Regions from separate parts of the Pseudomonas sp. MAFF 730105 genome, predicted to be linked through region 3. Evidence: predicted binding sites of a transcription regulator. Region 3 holds the regulator's gene; each other region holds the start of a gene.
What was found. Region 3 encodes sigma-54, which starts transcription at its own class of promoters, with help from an activator protein. Its sites were predicted from a motif close to ANTGGCATNNANNTTGCTNT; they were not measured.
Positions count from the first base shown of each region.

Region 1 (5,224 bases), 1.3 Mb from region 3:
GCCGAGGACATCGGCATCGCTAAGCCTGATGCGCGGCTGTTCCACGAGGCCCTGCAACGCGGCGGTGCCACGGCGCAGACCGCCGTGCACGTTGGCGATCATCCCGGTGACGATATTGCCGGCGCCCAACAGGCCGGCCTGCGGGCGGTGTGGTTCAACCCGGCAGGCAAGGCCTGGGATGCCGACCATGTACCGGATGCGGAGATTCGCAGCCTGACCGAGTTGCCGGGGTTGTTGGCGGGATGGCACAGCCAGGGCTGAATCCGAGAACACCACCAAACCCTGTGGCCTGTGGGAGCGAGCCTGCTCGCGATGAGGGCGTCCCAGTGACGCTCATGTAACAGACACACCGCCATCGCGAGCAGGCTCGCTCCCACAAGGGCCGGCGCAACAGTTTTATGCCCACGAAAAAGCCCGCGACGACGGCGGGCTTTTTCGGCAAGCAGGAAGCAGAACTCAGATAGGGCGGCTGCCGTACTTGTTGTCAGGCTTCTTGGGCGGATCGGCGACCACATTGGCCTCCACTTCCTGCACCTTTCCGCCCCTGGCCAGGAATTCTTCCATGGCCTTGGCGAGCGCATCACGCTCCTTGTTCTTGGCCTCAACGCTCGGCAACTCGTCGACCGACACCGCAGCCTTGGCCTTACCCTTGGCGGTCGGGGCCGGTATATCGGCGCCATCGTCGTCGGCAACGTCTTCGGCTGCCGCTTCCAGGCCGTCTTCGGCCTCGTCTTCTTCACCTACTTCGAGGTCGTCGTTTTCCAGATCATCGTCGCTCATGTTCTACCTCATGACTTGCGAAAAGCAGATTAGTTATAGCCCAGCTACGCCATCTGTCGAAGGCTGCCAGAAAAAATTCAACATCCACCGGCAATCGGCGGTCATGCCCCTTCACCGTACAAGGTGGCGAGGACTTTACGAGCACCGCCATGATCACGGTGCTCGCCCAGATAAACACCTTGCCAGGTACCCAGTGCCAGTCGCCCGTCCGTTACCGGAAGGCTGAGCTGACATCCCAGCACGCTGGCCTTGAAGTGCGCCGGGAGGTCGTCCAGGCCTTCGTCGTTGTGCTCATAATCGGCAGTTCCTTGTGGGATCAGCCGATTGAAAAATCGTTCGAAGTCTCGACGTACCGCCGGATCGGCGTTCTCGTTGATGGTCAACGAGGCCGAGGTATGCTGCAGCCACAGATGCAACAGACCGACGCGACACGCCCGTAGTTCAGGCAGGCCGGCGAGCAACTCGTCCGTCACCAGATGAAAGCCCCGGGGCCTTGCCCGCAGGGTAATCAGCGTCTGTTGCCACATACAGTTCTCCGCACGCTCGGCGCGCATTCTAGCGCGCTCAGGAAAAAAACAAAGAGCCTAATATTCCACCTTCGATGTAAGCCTTTGGCGCTGGAAAACCCCTGCCACCCGCCAGACAAAAAGGCCTCGGAAAAACTGGCTCTTCCTGTGAGCGTTGACAAATCGCAGGCAAAAAAATGCCCGGCGAACCGGGCATATTTTTTTGCGTGGATTTACAGGTTGTAGCCACGCTCGTTGTGCTGGGCCAGATCCAGGCCAACAGCCTCTTCTTCCTCGGAGACACGCAGACCCATAACGGCGTCCAGGACCTTGAGGATGATGAAGGTGACGATCGCGGTGTAGATCACCGTGAAGCCCACGCCTTTGACTTGAATCCACACTTGCGCACCGATATCGGTCACGGTGCCGAAGCCACCCAGGGCCGGCGCAGCGAAGACACCGGTGAGGATCGCGCCGAGGATACCGCCGATGCCGTGCACGCCGAAGGCATCCAGGGAGTCGTCATAGCCGAGTTTGCGTTTGAGAGTGGTTGCGCAGAAGAAGCACACCACGCCCGCCGCCAGGCCAATCACCAGGGCGCCCATCGGGCCCACGGTGCCAGCCGCCGGAGTGATCGCAACCAGACCCGCCACCACGCCCGAGGCGATGCCCAGTGCGCTTGGCTTGCCGTGGGTGATCCATTCGGCAAACATCCAGCCCAATGCTGCGGCAGCGGTAGCAATCTGAGTGACCAGCATGGCCATGCCGGCCGTGCCGTTGGCGGCGACGGCGGAACCGGCGTTGAAGCCGAACCAGCCGACCCACAGCATGGCGGCGCCCATCAGGGTGTAACCCAGGTTATGCGGTGCCATTGGCGTGGTCGGGAAGCCTTTGCGCTTGCCCAGTACCAGGCACGCCACCAGACCTGCGATACCGGCGTTGATGTGCACCACGGTGCCGCCGGCGAAGTCCAGCACGCCCCAGTCCCACAGCAGGCCACCGTTACCGGACCAGACCATGTGCGCAATCGGCGCATACACCAAGGTGAACCACACGCCCATGAAGATGAGCATGGCGGAGAACTTCATCCGCTCGGCAAAGGCGCCGACGATCAGGGCCGGGGTGATGATGGCGAAGGTCATCTGGAAAGTGACGAACACCGCTTCAGGGAACAGCGCTGTCGGACCGGTGATGCTCGCCGGAGTCACGCCCGCCAGGAACGCCTTGCCCAGGCCACCGACGAAGGAGTTGAAGTTGACGACGCCCTGCTCCATGCCGGTGGTGTCGAACGCAATGCTGTAGCCATAAATGACCCACAGGATGCTGATCAGACCGGTAATGGCGAAACACTGCATCATCACGGAAAGAAGGTTTTTCGAGCGAACCATGCCGCCGTAGAACAGCGCCAGGCCGGGAATGGTCATGAACAGTACAAGAATCGTGGCTGTCAGCATCCAGGCGGTGTCGCCAGAGTTGAGGACAGGGGCTGCCGCTTCTTCTGCCATGGCCAGGCCAGGCATTACGAAGGACAACAGGGCTCCTAGCCCTGCGAATTTACGCAGAGTCATATTGTTTTCTCCTGGGGCGTTGGGTTTGGCGGCTTAGATGGCGTCGGTATCGGTTTCGCCGGTACGGATGCGAATAGCCTGTTCCAGATTGACCACAAAGATCTTTCCGTCACCGATCTTGCCGGTGTTGGCGGCCTTGGTGATTGCCTCGATCACCCGGTCAAGATCCTTGTCGTCAATGGCGACGTCGATCTTCACCTTGGGCAGGAAATCGACCACGTATTCCGCGCCGCGATACAGCTCGGTGTGACCTTTCTGCCGGCCGAAGCCTTTGACCTCAGTGACGGTAATGCCCTGCACGCCGATCTCGGACAACGACTCGCGCACGTCGTCCAACTTGAACGGCTTGATGATGGCAGTGACTAGCTTCATGAAACTTTCTCCCGAATTGGTGGACTTGCCCCAGGAAAACAAACCCGACTCAAGTCTAAGCGCAGTGCCTGGCTTTGTAACGCATCGTCGGCCCAAGTTGCCCGACCAGCGCCAGTCAACCGTGCCAGCCGCAGCTCCCCGCTTCGCCTGGCTGCACTGCATCGTCACAACGACTGCATCAGTGCATGGGTCATGAGCCTCTAAGCAGAAACCTTGCCATCTGCACCAAAACCCCGTGATTTCAACTCTTTAACCGTCGAGCCCACCTCTCTCACGCCACCAACCGCCGCGATACGCACAACAACAGTGCGACAACCTCCAGCCCCGTGCGCGAAAAGCGTGCATCCGATGCATGCGAATTGACTATAGACACTGCGTGATACACTGCCGCCATCGTTTTCAGGATTGCTGCCATGCTCGCCCCCAAAGACCTGCTCGACGCCCTCAGTGGCCACGCCTCCCGCCTCTTGAGCGGCGACACTCCGCTGCCCAAAAGCGAAATCGAAAGCCAGTTCAAGGCACTGCTGCAAAGCGGCTTCAGCAAACTGGACTTGGTGAGCCGGGAAGAATTCGACAGTCAGATGGTCGTGCTGGCCCGCACCCGGGCGCGCCTCGAAAGCCTGGAGGCGAAGGTCGCGGAGTTGGAAGCGCGATTGGCTCCAACCCAGGAATAAGCAGGCTCGGGATACGCCTGGTACTGGCCCAGGCGTAATCACTCCCAGGCGTCAGAGGCGAAAGCGGCCGACCAGGGTATTGAAGGACAGCGCCAGGTTGGACAGTTCCTGGCTCGATGCGTTGGTCTGGTTCGCCCCCGCCGCGGTCTGGGTCGAGAGATCCTGGATATTCACCAGGTTGCGATCCACCTCACGGGCCACGTGGGCCTGCTCCTCGGACGCCGTGGCGATCACCAGGTTGCGGTCGTTGATCTGCGAAATGCCGTCAGCAATCTGCTCCAACGCCTCGCCGGTCGCCCGAGCCAAGCCCTGGGTCTCGGTAACCAGTGCCTGGCTCTTGCTCATCGCATCGACCGCGCTATCGGCACGATCCTGGACCGCGTGGATCATGCTTTCGATTTCGCCGGTAGACGACTGGGTACGCGCCGCCAGTGCGCGAACCTCATCGGCCACCACGGCAAAGCCGCGACCCTGCTCCCCTGCCCGCGCGGCCTCGATCGCTGCGTTGAGCGCCAGCAGGTTGGTTTGCTCGGCGATCCCGCGGATCACATCCACCACCTTACCGATATCCCGGACCTGCCCGGCAAGAACACTGACCAGTTCGGTGGATGAGGTGAGTTCCCGGGTCGCATTGTTGATCGCCTGCACTGCATTGCGAGCCTGATCGCGCCCATTGCTGGCTTGCGAGCTGGTCGCTTGGGACGCCTGCGAGGTGGAAACGGCATTGCGAGCCACCTCCTCCACGGCAGAGGTCATCTCGGTCACAGCCGTGGCCGCCTGTTGGATTTCGTCGTTCTGCCGGATCAGGGCACGACTGCCATCGTCAGTGACCGCGGTGAGCTCCTCGGCAGCGGAAGCCAACTGTTCCGAGGCGCAGGCAATCTGTTGGATGGTGGTTTTCAAGCTGGCTTGCATATCGCCCAGGGCCTTGAGCAGTTGACCGGCCTCGTCGCGACTGTTGCTGTTGATGTGCTGGGTCAGGTCACCCTGGGCAATGCGTTGCGCGCAGTCGACCGCCACGGCAATCGGTCGGCTGATCAGGCGGCTGATGAACATGCCCAGCAGCAGCGCCGCAATAAAGGCGATGGCAATGCCGCTGTACAACACCGTCTTGGCCGTCACTTCCTGAAGCGTGGCAGCCTTGGCGTCTTCGCTGATCTGGCGGTCGTTGGAGTCGATCATGATCGTCAACTGATCCATCACCTTGCGGTAGGCCTTCTGCAAATCTCCCAACAGCAGCGTGCGACCGTTCTCCAAGTCTCCCGCCGCCATCAGTGCCAAGTACTGCTGCACCATCGCCTGGTAGACGGGCCAGTCGCGCGCC
Region 1 is NZ_AP018438.1:6,369,657-6,374,880, forward strand. Features, by position in the region: gene PCOSP_RS28165 (HAD family hydrolase) at 1-261, shown strand, start outside; gene sutA (transcriptional regulator SutA) at 457-780, opposite strand; gene PCOSP_RS28175 (secondary thiamine-phosphate synthase enzyme YjbQ) at 882-1,307, opposite strand; gene PCOSP_RS28180 (ammonium transporter) at 1,520-2,854, opposite strand; gene glnK (P-II family nitrogen regulator) at 2,888-3,226, opposite strand; gene PCOSP_RS28190 (accessory factor UbiK family protein) at 3,640-3,900, shown strand; gene PCOSP_RS28195 (methyl-accepting chemotaxis protein) at 3,952-4,815, opposite strand; partial or broken gene PCOSP_RS28200 (MCP four helix bundle domain-containing protein) at 4,810-5,224, opposite strand, start outside.
Region 1: a site for sigma-54 is predicted at 3,428-3,447, ahead of glnK (P-II family nitrogen regulator). Genes of this name have one in related genera too.

Region 2 (5,224 bases), 640 kb from region 3:
GCGACCACGGGCGATACGGCCAACACCGATCACACCCAGGAAGCTGTTGTAGTCCAGGGCCGAGATCTGCATCTGGAACGGACCATCACGGTCAACGGCCGGCGCAGGTACGTTGTCGACGATCGACTGGTACAGCGGGGTCATGTCTTCAGCCATGTCGGTGTGGTCCAGACCGGCAATGCCGTTCAGGGCCGAGGCGTAGACGACCTGGAAGTCCAGTTGTTCGTCGGTGGCACCCAGGTTGTCGAACAGGTCGAAGATCTGGTCCAGAACCCAGTCAGGACGCGCGCCCGGACGGTCGACCTTGTTGATCACGACGATCGGCTTGAGGCCGGCTTCGAACGCTTTCTTGGTCACGAAACGGGTTTGCGGCATAGGGCCGTCCTGGGCGTCGACCAGCAGCAGCACGGAGTCGACCATCGACATCACGCGCTCTACTTCACCACCGAAGTCGGCGTGGCCCGGGGTGTCCACGATGTTGATGTGGTAGCCGTTCCAGTTGATGGCGGTGTTTTTCGCCAGGATGGTAATACCACGCTCTTTTTCCTGGTCGTTGGAGTCCATCACGCGCTCGTCGTTGAGCTCGTTGCGTTCCAGGGTGCCGGATTGACGCAAGAGTTTGTCTACCAGGGTGGTCTTACCATGGTCAACGTGGGCAATGATGGCGATGTTGCGTAGATTTTCGATCACTTGTGTATCTCGATCAGAGGATTCGGTGTGCTGACAGGTCGTGGCAGCGATTTACGTTGAGTCCGACAAAGCCGCTACAGCTTGTCGGCGGCGTCGGGGGGCCGGTGACGCAGGCCACAGGCAAACAGCCCCGGGCACTTAGCTCGGTCGATAAACGCGCACATTGGCATGCCCCTCACTGAGCAAATGGTGGGCATGCAGGCGACTCATCACGCCTTTGTCGCAATACAGCAGGTACTGGCGAGTAGGGTCCAGTTCCTTGAAACGCGCGTTCACTGCATAGAACGGCATCGTTTGTACCTCGATACCGGCGACGCTCAACGGGTCGTCTTCAGCGTCGTCCGGATGACGGATGTCGATGATGATCTGACCGGCCAGCGCTTCGCCGACTTCTTCAATCTTGATGTCCTGGCCCAATTCGTCGATCACCCGATCGATCGGCACCAGCCTGGCGTTTTCGAGCGCACGCTCGAGCACCGCCATGTCGAATTCTTTCTCTTCGTGCTCCACGCGCCCGCGCTTGGCGGCCGTCTTCGGGTTGACCGAGATGACCCCGCAGTACTCCGGCATGTGCCGGGCAAATTCGGCGGTGCCAATCGCGTTGGCCGTGTCGATGATGTCCTGCTTGTGACTGGCGATCAGCGGGCGCAGCACGAGCTTTTCGGTGACGCAGTCGATCACCGACAGGTTCGGCAGCGTCTGGCTCGATACCTGGGATATCGCCTCCCCGGTAACCAGCGCGTCGATGTGCAGGCGATCAGCGATGCTGGACGCGGCACGCAACATCATACGCTTCAAAATGACGCCCATATGACTGTCGTCGACTTTGCCGAGGATTTCTCCCAGAACTTCTTCGAACGGCACACTCACAAATAACACGCGCTGGGAACTGCCGTACTTCTTCCAGATGAAGTGCGCCACTTCCATCACGCCCAGCTCATGGGCACGCCCGCCGAGGTTGAAGAAGCAGAAATGGCTCATCAGGCCGCGCCGCATGATCTGGTAAGCCGCGACCGTGGAGTCGAAGCCGCCAGACATCAGCACCAGCGTCTGCTCCAGGGCACCCAGCGGATACCCGCCGATGCCGTTGTGCTGGCTGTGGATGACGAACAACCGTTGGTCGCGTATTTCGATACGGACTTCAACCTGCGGGTTTTTCAACGAAATACCGGCGGCGCCACACTGCTGGCGCAGTTGGCTGCCGACGTAGCGGTCCACGTCCATCGAGCTGAACGGATGCTTGCCCGCGCGCTTGCAACGTACCGAGAAAATTTTGCCCGCCAACGCATCGCCATAATGCAGCTTGCATTTGGCAACGATATCGTCGAAATCCCCCAGCGGATATTCATCCACCTGCAGGAAATGCGCGATGCCTGGCATGCAGGTCAGCCGCTCGGTCATTTCCTTCAGGATCCTGGGTTCGCTGACGCGGGTTTCCAGTTCGAGATTGTCCCACACGCCATTCACCACCACGACCGGGTCCAGATCACGGAGCACGGCACGGATGTTCTTGGCCAACTGCCGGATGAAACGGGTCCGGACCGGGCGGCTCTTGATGGTGATTTCGGGGAAGACTTTTACGATTAGTTTCATGAAAACAGCGCGCGAACGGCCAGCCGAAAAAGGGGGGCGCGGATTATAGCGGAAATTGCTCAAGGTTTGACCAATTAATGTGTAGATGGTTTTGAGCGCACCAAAACGGGTCGCCGACTATCCTTTGCGCTACATTACAGTGCGTAATTGTCTGACAATCCCTGGTTCAAGCCCTCTAAAGGCGTGGATTTGGTGCAAAAAACCCAAGCTGGGGCACTGGCATGCAATTTGCTCCCTTGTGAGGCAGGTTGCCTTGGCAGAGTATTCGCGCCGGCATCACTCATATCTACGGGCAAACCATTACCCCGCCCGAAGCCACCCGGAGGACATATGTCGAAGTCGGTTCAACTCATCAAAGATCATGACGTCAAGTGGATTGATCTGCGCTTCACTGACACCAAAGGCACTCAACATCACGTAACCATGCCGGCCCGTGATGCCCTGGATGACGATTTCTTCGAAATCGGCAAGATGTTCGACGGCTCCTCCATTTCCGGCTGGAAAGGCATCGAAGCGTCCGACATGATCCTGATGCCAGACGACGAAACGGCTGTCCTGGATCCGTTCACCGAAGAGCCGACCCTGATCCTGGTCTGCGACATCATCGAACCTTCGACCATGCAAGGCTATGACCGCGATCCACGCGCCATTGCCCACCGTGCCGAGGAATACCTGAAGTCCACCGGTATCGGCGACACCGCTTTCTTCGGTCCTGAGCCTGAGTTCTTCATCTTCGACTCGGTCAAGTTCAAGTCCGACATCTCCGGCTCCATGTTCAAGATCTTCTCCGAACAAGGTTCGTGGATGTCCGACCAGGACATCGAAGGCGGTAACAAGGGCCACCGTCCAGGCGTGAAAGGCGGCTACTTCCCAGTACCACCGTTCGACTTCGACCACGAAATCCGTACCTCCATGTGCAACGCACTGGAAGAAATGGGCCAGACCGTCGAAGTTCACCACCACGAAGTGGCGACTGCCGGCCAGAACGAAATCGGCGTGAAGTTCAACACGCTGGTAGCCAAGGCTGACGAAGTCCAGACCCTGAAGTATGTCGTGCACAACGTTGCCGATGCCTATGGCCGCACCGCGACCTTCATGCCGAAGCCACTGTACGGCGACAACGGTTCGGGCATGCACGTTCACATGTCGATCTCCAAGGACGGCAAGAACACTTTCGCAGGCGAAGGCTATGCCGGTCTGTCGGACACCGCCCTGTACTTCATCGGCGGTATCATCAAGCACGGTAAGGCCCTGAACGGTTTCACCAACCCGTCGACCAACTCCTACAAGCGTCTGGTACCCGGCTTCGAAGCACCTGTGATGCTGGCCTACTCAGCTCGCAACCGTTCCGCCTCGATCCGTATTCCTTACGTGAACAGCCCTAAAGCTCGCCGTATCGAAGCCCGCTTCCCGGATCCGGCTGCCAACCCGTACCTGGCCTTCGCCGCACTGATGATGGCCGGTCTGGACGGTATCCAGAACAAGATCCACCCTGGCGATGCCGCTGACAAAAACCTGTATGACCTGCCGCCTGAAGAGGCCAAGGAAATCCCACAGGTTTGCGGCAGCCTGAAAGAAGCCCTGGAAGAGCTGGACAAGGGCCGTGCGTTCCTGACCAAGGGCGGCGTATTCAGCGATGACTTCATCGACGCTTACATCGCACTGAAAAGCGAAGAAGAAATCAAGGTTCGCACCTTCGTACACCCACTGGAATACGAGCTGTACTACAGCTGCTGATCCGGTAGCGCTCGCACACGCGGCGTGAAACAAGAGAGGCCTCCTTCGGGAGGCCTTTTTTATGGGTGCAGATTACGTGCATGATGACCGCCGCCTCCCAGACAAGAAGAGACTGCCCATGAACTTGCGCCTCACACTTGGCCTTGCCCTCGCTGCCGCGCTACTGACGACCACCGCCGAAGCCACACCTGCTCCGGACGCCCTTACCCCATTGCTTAACGCCATTGGCGAACGCATCGCCCTTGCCGATCAAGTGGCGCTGAGCAAATGGGACAGCCATAAACCGGTAGAAGACCGTCAGCGTGAGCGAGAAGTCATTGCCGCCGCCGTCGCCCAGGCACCGGTCTACAAGCTGTCCGGTGAAACCGTGGAAGCGTTTTTCAGCGCCCAGATAGAAGCCAACAAACTGGTGCAGTACATCGACCTGTCCGACTGGGCCCTGGCCGGCAAGGCCCCGGACCTCCCGCGTCCGGACCTGGTGGGGCAAATCCGCCCGCAACTCGATCGGCTGCAAAAACGCCTGCTGCAACAACTGGCCGATTTCGCCCCCTACCGTACCGATCCGCAGTGCCCGCAATGGCTGGCCCGGGCCACCCACAACGACAAACAGCACCCAGTGCACCGTCTTGCCCTGATCCGGGCGACCGCAGAGCTGTGCCTGGCCAAAAGCTGAGGCAACACACACTCCCCTGTGGGAGCGAGCCTGCTCGCGATGGCGATCGATCAGCAACATTGCTGCTGCCTGACACATCGCCATCGCGAGCAGGCTCACTCCCACAAGGGGACTTCAGTGGTTGAACTCTTTGGGTTGGGCCAACCGCCGCCTTGTCCTATGCTGCATCCAACACTTTCAGTTTCCGGTCGATTTTTATGGGTCGTGTCTTTCCTGGCGTTTTGTTGCTACTGGCATTGCCCGCGGCAGCCCAGATCTACAAATACACCGACGCCGATGGCAACACCGCCTACAGCAACCAGCCGCCCCAAGGCGTACCGGCCCAGACGGTGGAGTTGCCGCCGCTCAACAGCATCGAACATCAATCCTCAAGCAGCCCGGACATGCCGACAACGCCTGCCAACAGTGAAGCGCCGCGCAAGGCCTACGACCTGCTCGAACTGACGGACATCCCCACCGAGCAAGCCCTGCGCGCCAACAACGGCACTTTCACCGTTGGCGTCCGGACGCAACCGCGCCTGCAAAGCCCTC
Region 2 is NZ_AP018438.1:379,910-385,133, reverse strand. Features, by position in the region: gene typA (translational GTPase TypA) at 1-690, opposite strand, end outside; gene thiI (tRNA uracil 4-sulfurtransferase ThiI) at 829-2,283, opposite strand; gene glnA (glutamate--ammonia ligase) at 2,614-4,020, shown strand; gene PCOSP_RS01720 (chorismate mutase) at 4,139-4,693, shown strand; gene PCOSP_RS01715 (DUF4124 domain-containing protein) at 4,891-5,224, shown strand, end outside.
Region 2: a site for sigma-54 is predicted at 2,499-2,518, ahead of glnA (glutamate--ammonia ligase). Genes of this name have one in related genera too.

Region 3 (5,224 bases):
GGGGCAGCCATTTAAGCAGGTAGCCGGAGATGTCCTGGAACATTTCCTCGACATCCGGTTGGGCCGCCAGGTAGTCGATCACCGGTTGGTCGAGCCCGGATTGCTCGCGCAGCTCCGGTTTCCAATAAGGGTTGGGCAGGCAACGCACATCGAACACCAGATCGGCGTCTACCGGCATGCCACGCTTGAAACCGAACGACTCCACCAGGAACGCCGTGCCTGGCTCCGGCTGGTTCAGTAGGCGCAACTTGATGGTGTCGCGTAACTGATACAGGTTCAGGTTCGTGGTGTCGACCTTCAGGTCCGCCAGGTCGGCGATCGGTCCAAGCAACTGGCTTTCGTCTTCAATGGCTTCGGCCAGCGAGCGGTTGGCATTGCTCAGCGGGTGGCGTCGCCGGGTCTCGGAAAAGCGCTTGAGCAGGGTTTCGTCATCGGCATCCAGGTACAGCACATCGCACTGGATATGCCGGTTGCGCACTTCCTCGAGCAGTTCGGGGAAACGGGACAGGTGGCTCGGCAGGTTGCGTGCGTCGACGGAAACCGCCACCAGCGGTTGCGCCAGCTCGGTGTGGATCAGCGCCCGTTCGGCCAGCTCCGGCAGCAGGCCGGCTGGAAGGTTGTCGATGCAATAGTAGCCGCTGTCCTCAAGCACGTTGAGCGCCGTGCTTTTACCGGAGCCGGAGCGACCGCTGACGATGATCAGGCGCATGATTAATGACCGTTCTGCTCGTCCAGGACTACCTGATACAAGGCTTGGTTGCTCGGTGCGCTGCGCAGTTTTTCGCGCACTTCCTTGCGGTCCAGCATGCTGGCGATCTGGCGCAGCAGCTCAAGATGCGCATCGGTCGCCGCTTCCGGAACCAGCAATACGAACAGCAGGTCGACCGGTGCGCCGTCGATGGCGTCGAAATCAATGGCGGCTTCAAGGTGCAGCAGTGCGCTGATGGGCGTGATGCATCCCTTGAGGCGGCAGTGGGGAATGGCGATGCCGTTGCCAAAACCGGTGGAACCGAGTTTTTCACGGGCAACCAGGGCCTCGAAGACGTCCTGCATTTCCAGATCCGGCACTTCGCGGTGGATCAGGTTGGCAATTTGTTCGAGGGCTTTCTTTTTACTGCCGCCCGGCGCGTTCACCATGGAACGGCCGGGGGTCAGGATGGTTTCTAGTCGGATCATGGATTGGGGGGATTAACGACCGGTAGCGCCCTGGAGGAGGCTTTGGGTCTTTTCCTTATGCTTTTTGAGTTGGCGATCCAGCTTGTCGGTCAGCAGGTCAATCGCGGCATACATGTCTGTGTGCTCCGCATTGGCAACCACCTCTCCGCCGGGAATATGCAACGTGGCTTCGATTTTCTGCAGCAGCTTCTCGACGTTCATCGTGACCTGCACATTGGTGATCTTGTCGAAATGCCTTTCCAATCGGTCGAGTTTTTCGCCGATGTAGGTACGCAGGGGTTCGGTCACTTCCAGTTGGTGTCCACTGATGTTGACTTGCATACAGCTTCTCCTTCGTTGCCAGTGCATAAAGCGGCAGGCAGAAATGCCTGCCACTGGAACGCTGTGGCGTGGCCTGTTACATCAACCGCTTGCGTTCGCTCGAAGGCGCGATCCCGAGGGATTCGCGATACTTGGCGACGGTACGGCGGGCCACCTGAATGCCTTGTGCCTCCAGTAAACCAGCGATCTTGCTGTCACTCAACGGCTTTTTCTGATTTTCCGCAGCCACCAGTTTCTTGATGATCGCGCGGATGGCTGTGGACGAGCATTCGCCGCCTTCGGAGGTGCTGACGTGGCTGGAGAAAAAATATTTCAATTCGTAGATACCCCGTGGGGTATGCATGAATTTCTGCGTGGTCACCCGGGAAATTGTCGATTCGTGCATGCCCACCGCCTCGGCGATGTCGTGCAGGACCAACGGCTTCATCGCTTCGTCGCCGTAGTCCAGGAAGCCGCGTTGATGCTCGACGATCTGGGTTGCAACCTTCATCAGGGTTTCGTTGCGGCTCTGCAGGCTCTTGATGAACCAGCGGGCTTCCTGCAACTGGTTGCGCATGAAGGTGTTGTCGGCGCTGGTATCGGCGCGTCTTACAAAGCCAGCGTACTGGGCGTTGACCCGTAGCTTGGGGACCGATTCCTGGTTCAGCTCCACCAGCCAGCGATCGTTGTGCTTGCGCACGATCACATCGGGAACCACGTATTCGGGCTCGGTGGCCTCGATCTGTGAGCCCGGGCGTGGGTTGAGGCTCTGGACCAGTTCGATCACCTGGCGCAGCTCATCTTCCTTGAGCTTCATGCGCCGCATCAGCTGGCTGTAGTCGCGGCCGCCCAGCAGGTCGATATAGTCGGTGACCAGTCGCTTGGCCTCGGCCAGCCACGGTGTCTTGGCGGGTAACTGGCGCAGTTGCAGCAGCAGGCACTCACCCAGGTTGCGGGCGCCGATGCCGGCCGGTTCGAATTGTTGGATCCGATGCAGGACAGCTTCGATCTCGTCCAGCTCGATGTCCAGCTCCGGATCGAAAGCTTCGAGAATTTCTTCGAGGGTCTCGTCCAGGTAGCCCTGATTGTTGATGCAGTCGATCAGGGTCACGGCGATCAGGCGATCGGTGTCGGACATCGGCGCGAGGTTCAGTTGCCACAGCAGGTGGCTTTGCAGGCTTTCGCCGGCAGAGGTGCGGGTGGTGAAGTCCCACTCGTCATCATCGCTGCTTGGCAGGCTGCTGGCGCTGGTCTGGTAGACGTCCTCCCAGGCCGTGTCCACGGGCAGGTCGTTGGGGATGCGTTCGTTCCACTCGCCATCCTCGAGGTTATCCACCGTCGGGGCGGCTTCCTCCTGGTAGGACGGCTCCTGGATCTCGGTATTGGATTTTTGCTCGACGTTGTCGGCCAGCGGATCAGTGTTGTCGAAGTCGTCGCCTTCTTCCTGGCGTTCGAGCATCGGATTGGATTCCAGGGCCTCCTGGATTTCCTGTTGCAGGTCCAGGGTCGACAATTGGAGCAGGCGGATGGCCTGTTGCAGCTGCGGTGTCATCGTCAGCTGCTGGCCCATTCTCAAGACTAGCGATGGTTTCATGGCAGGGGCTTAACACCTTATTCGCCGGCGCACATGCGCCATCCACTACAAGGGCGCCGAAGCGCCAAACCTTAAGCAAATTATATGCCTGAAACTGAAGTGTTTGCCTAGAGGGAGTACTCAATTAGTTTCCCGATGAGGGGATTCATTGAGCCTCTCCCGAGGCGCTGCCTGGTAAAACCGACGGCGCCGGAACAGTTGCCAGACACTTCGCGCTTACAGGCGGAACTCATGGCCCAGATACACTTCCTTGACCAATTCGTTGGCCAGGATGGTGGCGGAGTCACCTTCGGCGATCAATTGTCCATCATTGACGATGTAGGCGGTCTCGCAGATGTCCAGCGTCTCGCGCACGTTGTGGTCGGTGATCAGCACGCCGATCCCCTTGGCCTTGAGATGGTGGATGATCTGCTTGATGTCGCCCACCGAAATCGGGTCCACGCCGGCGAACGGTTCGTCGAGCAGGATGAATTTCGGTGCGGTGGCCAGGGCGCGGGCAATTTCCACCCGGCGCCGTTCGCCGCCGGACAGGCTCATGCCCAGGTTGTCGCGGATATGGCTGATGTGAAATTCCTGCAGCAGGCTTTCCAGCTCCTGGCGACGACCCGCCTTGTCGAGCTCCTTGCGGGTTTCGAGAATCGCCATGATGTTGTCGGCGACCGACAACTTGCGGAAGATCGACGCTTCTTGTGGCAGATAGCCGATGCCGGCTTTGGCCCGGCCGTGCATTGGCTGATGGCTGACGTCCAGGTCGTCGATCAGGACGCGGCCCTGATCGGCCTGGACCAGGCCGACGATCATGTAGAAACAGGTGGTCTTGCCCGCGCCGTTGGGGCCGAGCAGGCCGACGATCTGCCCGCTGTCGATGGACAGGCTGACATCTCGCACGACTTGACGGCCCTTGTAGCTCTTGGCCAGGTGCTGAGCTTTCAGAGTTGCCATTACTGGGGCCTTTGCTCGGTTTTCTTTTTCGGCTGGATGACCATGTCGATCCGTGGGCGCTGCTCGGTCACCTTGTTGCCGGTGGCGCGGCCGGCGCTGGCGAGTTTCTTGTTGGTGTCGTAGACGATTTTCTCGCCCTGGGTGACGTTGTTGTCCTTGTCGATGACCTTGGCCCGATCGATCAGCACGACGCGGTCCTGGGAGGCGTGATACTGGATGGTCACGCCGTAACCCTGCACGGGCTTGGTGTCGCCAGCCGTTTGCAATTGCTCGAAATAAGCCAGGTTGCCCACCGAAGTCACCACGTCGATATCGCCGGACTGAGTACGGGTAATGGTCACGGTGTTGCCGGTGACCTTCATCGAGCCCTGGGTGATGATCACGTCGCCCTTATAGGTGGCGATACCGTTCTTGTCGTCCAGTTGGGCGTCGTCGGCCTGGATGCGGATAGGCTGGTCACGGTCATTGGGAAGAGACCAGGCGCTCGCGCTTCCCAGTGCTGCGCCCAGACTGAGCAAAATAGGGAGGGTTTTAGCGAGCTTCATACTGTCCTCTTACGTTCGATAGCAGGTGTATCCTGCTTTCCTTCAGATACGCCTTCATTCCCGTGCCGGTCGATACACCGCCGGCGCCGTCGATTCTAACGGGTTGCTCGGTCTGCGCATATTGTTGCTGCGGGAACACGGTCATGCGAGTGCTGGTGATGATGGTCGTGCGGTTTTTCTCATCGGTTCGCGCAACGCGTACCGAGTCGATCAGTTCCACTTCGGTGCCGCCGGGATTCACTTCGGCGCGTTTGCTCTGCACGTGCCACGGAAACTCGGTGCCGCGGAACATGTTCAGGTCCGGATTGGCGACCAGGGTAATGTCGGTGGCCTTGACGTGATCGACCTTGTCGGACGTCATTTCGTACTGCACCTTGCCGTCAGGCAGGTATTGCAGTGTATGCGTGTTGGTCGCATACCAATCGATATCGTTTTCCTCGACCTGGACGGCGGGGCGGTCGAGAAAGCGTTCGGGGCTGATGTTCCAGTAGCCCACCGCCGCGAAAATCGCCGCGATGCACGCGAACAGCAGGATGGTGCGAATCTTCTTGCTCAGCATAAATGGCTCACAGGTACGCGGCGTTCGCCGCTTCGAGGCGGCCCTGGGCGCGCAGGATCAGTTCGCAGAATTCACGGGCCGCGCCTTCGCCGCCTCGCGCGGTGGTGA
Region 3 is NZ_AP018438.1:1,016,511-1,021,734, forward strand. Features, by position in the region: gene rapZ (RNase adapter RapZ) at 1-709, opposite strand, end outside; gene ptsN (PTS IIA-like nitrogen regulatory protein PtsN) at 712-1,176, opposite strand; gene hpf (ribosome hibernation-promoting factor, HPF/YfiA family) at 1,189-1,497, opposite strand; gene PCOSP_RS04325 (RNA polymerase factor sigma-54) at 1,574-3,070, opposite strand; gene lptB (LPS export ABC transporter ATP-binding protein) at 3,287-4,012, opposite strand; gene lptA (lipopolysaccharide transport periplasmic protein LptA) at 4,012-4,557, opposite strand; gene lptC (LPS export ABC transporter periplasmic protein LptC) at 4,544-5,116, opposite strand; gene PCOSP_RS04345 (KdsC family phosphatase) at 5,124-5,224, opposite strand, start outside.

Region 4 (5,224 bases), 820 kb from region 3:
CGCGCACGACGATGATGCCGTTGGGCAACACATCGGCGACGGTCACGGTGATGGAACCGGTGAGGCTGTTGCTCTGGCCGGACTTGCTGTCGCCCTTGGTGGCCCGGTCGGAGCCGTAACCGGCGTTGAGGCTCAGGTCGTTACTGCCGATCGGGTTGTTGGTGGTCAGGCTGGAACCGAACAACGATGTAAGGCCGACACTGGTGTTGCTGGTCTTGTCCACCTGGGAGTTGGCGTTCTTGCTCGCCTGGGTCCGCTCGTTCAGGGTGATGGTGATGATGTCACCCACCCGGAATGCCTTGCGGTCGCTGTACAGGTTCTGTTCGAAACCGGCCTGGTAGATCGAGCCATTGTTGGCGGCAGCCGGCAACGGCGTGCGCGGCAACACCGGAGCGTAGTACGGGTCATTGGGCCTGGGCGTTGGCGCGACACACCCCGCGAGCGCGGTGATCCCACTCAGTGCCAGTACAGATACAAAGCGTTTCATGACCCTACCTCTCGGTGTTACAGGCGACCTTGAGGCCGCCCTATAGAAGTGATTACAGATTCTGCGTGACGAACGAAAGCATCTGGTCGGCGGTGGAGATCACCTTGGAGTTCATTTCGTAGGCACGCTGGGTGGTGATCATGTTGACCATCTCCTCAACGGTGCTCACGTTGGACGTTTCCAGGGTGTTCTGCAGCGTGGTACCGAAACCATTCAAACCCGGGGTGCCGATTTGCGGCGCTCCACTGGCAGCGGTTTCCAGGAACAGGTTGTTGCCCACCGCTTGCAGGCCGGCCGGGTTGATGAAGTCGGCGGTCTGCAGGTTGCCGATCACTTGCGCGGCCGGGTTGCCCGCCACGGTGATGGACACTGTGCCGTCACGACCCACGGTGAAGGTCTGGGCATTGTTCGGCACGACAATGGCGGGCTCCAGGGCAAAACCGCTGGCATTGACGATCTGGCCATTGGAGTCGAGGTGGAACGTACCGTCGCGGGTGTAGGACGTGGTGCCGTCCGGCTGCAGAATCTGGAAGAAACCGCGACCGTCGATGGCCATGTCCAGCGGCTGCTCGGTGGTTTGCAGGCTGCCGGCGGTGAAGTTTTTCTGCGTGCCGACAATGCGCACACCGGTACCGACTTGCAGACCCGACGGCAGTTCGCTGTCCTGGGTCGACTGGGCACCTGGCTGACGCTTGACCTGGTACAGCAGGTCCTGGAATTCGGCACGGTCACGTTTGAAGCCCGTGGTCGAGACGTTCGCCAGGTTGTTGGAAATGGTGGTCAGGTTGGTGTCCTGGGCGGACAGACCTGTTTTGGCAACCCATAGAGCCGGAAGCATTCGATTCTCCTCGTACGCCTGATTTTCGGCGCGACGCTTTAATTAATGGTTAGATCTGCAAGACCCGAGCCATGGCCTCGTCGCCTTCTTTGGCGGTGTTCATCATCTTCACGTGAAGCTCGAATTGCTTGGCCAGGGCCAGCACCGAAGTCATCTCGTCCACAGCATTGACGTTGCTCGCTTCCTGGAACCCCGACACCAGTTGCACGTTGGCGTCGACCGGTGCCGGCTGGCCGTCCTTGGTACGGATGGAACCGTCCAGGCCCTTGGTCATGTTCTTGAGGTCCGGGTTGACCAGCTTGATGCGGTCCACTTCCGCCATCACGCGCGGGCCTTCGCCCATGGCGCGGATACTGATGGTGCCGTCCTGGCCGATTTCGATTTTCTGCTCCGGTGGCACGGCGATAGGACCGCCGTTGCCCATCACCGGCATGCCGTTGCCGGCCCGCAGCACGCCCAAGGCGTCGACGTTGAGGCTGCCGGTGCGCACGTAGCTTTCACCGCCATCGGGGTTCTGCACGGCCATCCAGCCCGGCCCGCTCACCGCCACGTCGAGGTCGCGGCCGGTTTCAACCAACGCACCCGGGGTGAAGTCAGTGGCTGGCCGCTCGGACATGGCAAACGCCCGCGCCGGAAAGCTGTCGCCGAATACCGGCATCGAACGCGCCTGCTCCAGGTCTTTCTGAAAACCATTGGTGGAGATGTTCGCCAGGTTGTTGGCATGGGCCCGTTGGGCCAGCGCGTTCTGGCTGGCGCCGGTCATTGCCACATAAAGGTACTTGTCCACTCTCGTTCCTCTGCGTGCCGGACGTTTGCCGCCCACTGCTGTACTGCTCAGCCATAAGCAATTTGCAGACCAACTTTTTTCTGGCGGCTCGCGGCCCGGCAAACAAAGGACTTGCGGGGGTTTGTGGGGAAAAGGGAATGTCCCGGAGACGAAAAACCGGCGGTATCATGCCGCTGAAAGGCAAAGGATTACCGGATGGACAGACTCACTGACCCTTGTGGCGAGGGGATTTATCCCCACTGGGGTGCGAAGCGCCCCCAGACCAGACCTGTCGACTCGATAAGACTAGTAAACCGAGTCGCCTGATTTAGGGCTGCTGCGCAGCCCAGCGGGGATAAACCCCCTCGCCACAAGTAACGGATTACATTCCAGGCTCTTTACCCACCTCATACTCGCGCAACTTATTGGCAATGGTGGTATGGGAAACCCCCAGTCGCTTGCCCAACTGCCGGCTGCTGGGATGTTCGGAGTAGAGCCGTTCCAGTACCGCCTTCTCGAATCGCCCGACAATCTCGTCCAACCCGCCATCCAGGGAGAAGTCGCCCAGGGGCTGGCGCACGCCGTAGTCCGGCAGGCGAATATGCTCAGCCTTCACCGTCCCTCCATCGCACAGGGAGACGGCCTGGAACAGCACGTTTTCCAGTTGCCGGACATTGCCGGGCCAATGGTAATGACTGAGGCGATCCATCGCCGCCGGGGCCAGCTTCGGCAGCGCACAGCCGATCTGGCGACTGGCCTGGTCGAGAAAGTGCTCCACCAGCGGCGCCAGGCCATCGAGGCATTCACGCAACGGCGGGATGTGCAGGGACAGGACATTCAAGCGGTGATACAGGTCCTGGCGAAATTCCCCTCGAGCACAGAGCTCAGACAAATCCACCTGGGTCGCGCAGATCACCCGGACATCCAGGTACACCTCTTCATCGCTGCCCACCCGACGGAAGCAACCGTCCTGCAAAAAACGCAGCAGTTTCACCTGCAGGCGCGGGCTCATTTCCCCCACCCCGTCGAGAAACAAGGTGCCGCCAGCCGTCAACTCCAGCAGACCCAGCTTGCCTTCGGCACGGGCGCCTTCGAAGGCGCCAGGACCGTAGCCGAACAGTTCCGTCTCGGCCATGGACTCCGGCAGCCCGGCACAGTTGAGCGCCATCAGCGGCGACTGCCCGCGCGGGCTCGCCAGGTGACAGGCGCGGGCCAGCAATTCCTTGCCGGTGCCGGTTTCGCCTTCGATCAAGAGCGGCGCGTCCAGCGGGGCCATGCGCCGGGCTTCGCGGACCACCGCGGCCATCACTTTCGAGCTCTGGAAGATGCTGTCGAAGCCACGCAGTTCCTGCTTGCGCACGTTATAGATACGCTCACCGACCCGGTCGGCCCGATGCAGCGTCAATACCGCACCGGCCATGGCCTCACTGTCGTCATGCTCCGATTGCAGCGGGGCGATGTCCGCCAGGAACACATCGCCCTTGACCTTGACCCGCAACCCATTGATGCGCGACTGGTTGGCACGCACCAGTTCCGGCAGGTCGAAATCCTCGGCGTAGCGGGACAGCGGAATCCCCGGCACTTCGTCCACCCGCACCCCGAGCAACTGCGCCGCCGCCCGGTTCGCCGCGACGATGGAACCGCCCATGTCGATGGACAACACCGGAAATTCCAGGGCACCGAGCAACGCATTGAGCTCCATGTGCCGACGCTCGCTGGGCATCAGCCCTACCCGCTTGACGCCGAACACACCGGCAATGCCTTCGAATTTCGGACGCAACGCCTGGAATTGAATGTTGATCAGGTTCGGGCAGTGCAGGTAGATCGCATTGCCATGCTCACCGCCGACTTCGCCCCGGGCGACGTTGATGCCGTACTCCACCAGCAGATTGAGAATGTCCCGCAGGATGCCGATGCGGTTCTGGCAATGGACTTTGATGCGCATATGGAGACCTGGGAGCTCGTTGTAAGGAGTTTTTTCTGAGGCTGAGTGCAAATAACCGTCAAGATTATGTGACAGTTGTAGGCCATTTCCTAGCTGAGAATCCAACCAGCGCCGGATCGCCGCTCCATACGTAACGAAAACTTTACGAAATCTGCCCATGCAACTCGAACATCTCGCCGCTGCCCCCGCTGCACATTCACCTGCTTCGCGCTATCTCTAACGCATCGCTGGACATAACAACAAACAGTCTTCCCCTCGAAGGAATCAGCAGGAGAGCAGCATGAAGCAGACGCAGTACGTGGCTCGCGAGCCCGATGCGCAAGGTTTTATCCACTACCCCGCCGAAGAACATGCGGTGTGGAACACGCTGATCACCCGCCAGCTGAAAGTCATTGAAGGCCGTGCGTGCCAGGAATACCTGGACGGTATCGACAAGCTTGGCCTGCCCCACGACCGCATCCCGCAGTTGGGCGAAATCAACAAAGTGCTGGGCGCGACCACGGGCTGGCAAGTGGCCCGGGTACCGGCGCTGATCCCCTTCCAGACCTTCTTCGAATTGCTCGCCAGCAAACAGTTTCCGGTGGCGACCTTCATTCGCACCCGGGAAGAACTGGACTATTTGCAAGAGCCGGACATTTTCCACGAGATCTTCGGCCATTGCCCGCTGCTGACCAACCCCTGGTTCGCCGAATTCACCCACACCTATGGCAAGCTCGGCCTGCAGGCGTCCAAGGAAGAGCGTGTCTACCTGGCGCGCCTGTACTGGATGACCATCGAGTTCGGACTGGTGGAAACACCGCAGGGCCGACGCATCTATGGTGGCGGCATCCTGTCTTCGCCCAAGGAAACCGTGTACTGCCTGTCGGACGAGCCGGAGCACCAGGCCTTCGATCCGCTGGAAGCCATGCGCACGCCTTATCGCATCGACATCCTGCAACCGGTGTATTTCGTACTGCCCGAGCTCAAGCGTCTGTTCGACCTGGCCCATGAGGACATCATGGGCATGGTCAAGCGCGGTCGGGAACTGGGCCTGCACGCACCGAAATTTCCGCCAAAAGCCGCCTGAATGGCGTTTTTTGATCCCAAGTGAGTCTGTTGCACCGCGCGACTTTGCTTTAGCGTGAGTGCATCGACGTTCTACCCAATTCGATCCAGGAACACACCATGAACACTCTGAACCAAGCCCAT
Region 4 is NZ_AP018438.1:1,837,313-1,842,536, reverse strand. Features, by position in the region: gene flgH (flagellar basal body L-ring protein FlgH) at 1-487, opposite strand, end outside; gene flgG (flagellar basal-body rod protein FlgG) at 540-1,325, opposite strand; gene PCOSP_RS08225 (flagellar basal body rod protein FlgF) at 1,375-2,112, opposite strand; gene PCOSP_RS08220 (sigma-54-dependent transcriptional regulator) at 2,474-4,036, opposite strand; gene phhA (phenylalanine 4-monooxygenase) at 4,317-5,102, shown strand; gene PCOSP_RS08210 (4a-hydroxytetrahydrobiopterin dehydratase) at 5,201-5,224, shown strand, end outside.
Region 4: a site for sigma-54 is predicted at 2,167-2,186, ahead of PCOSP_RS08225 (flagellar basal body rod protein FlgF). Genes of this name have one in related genera too.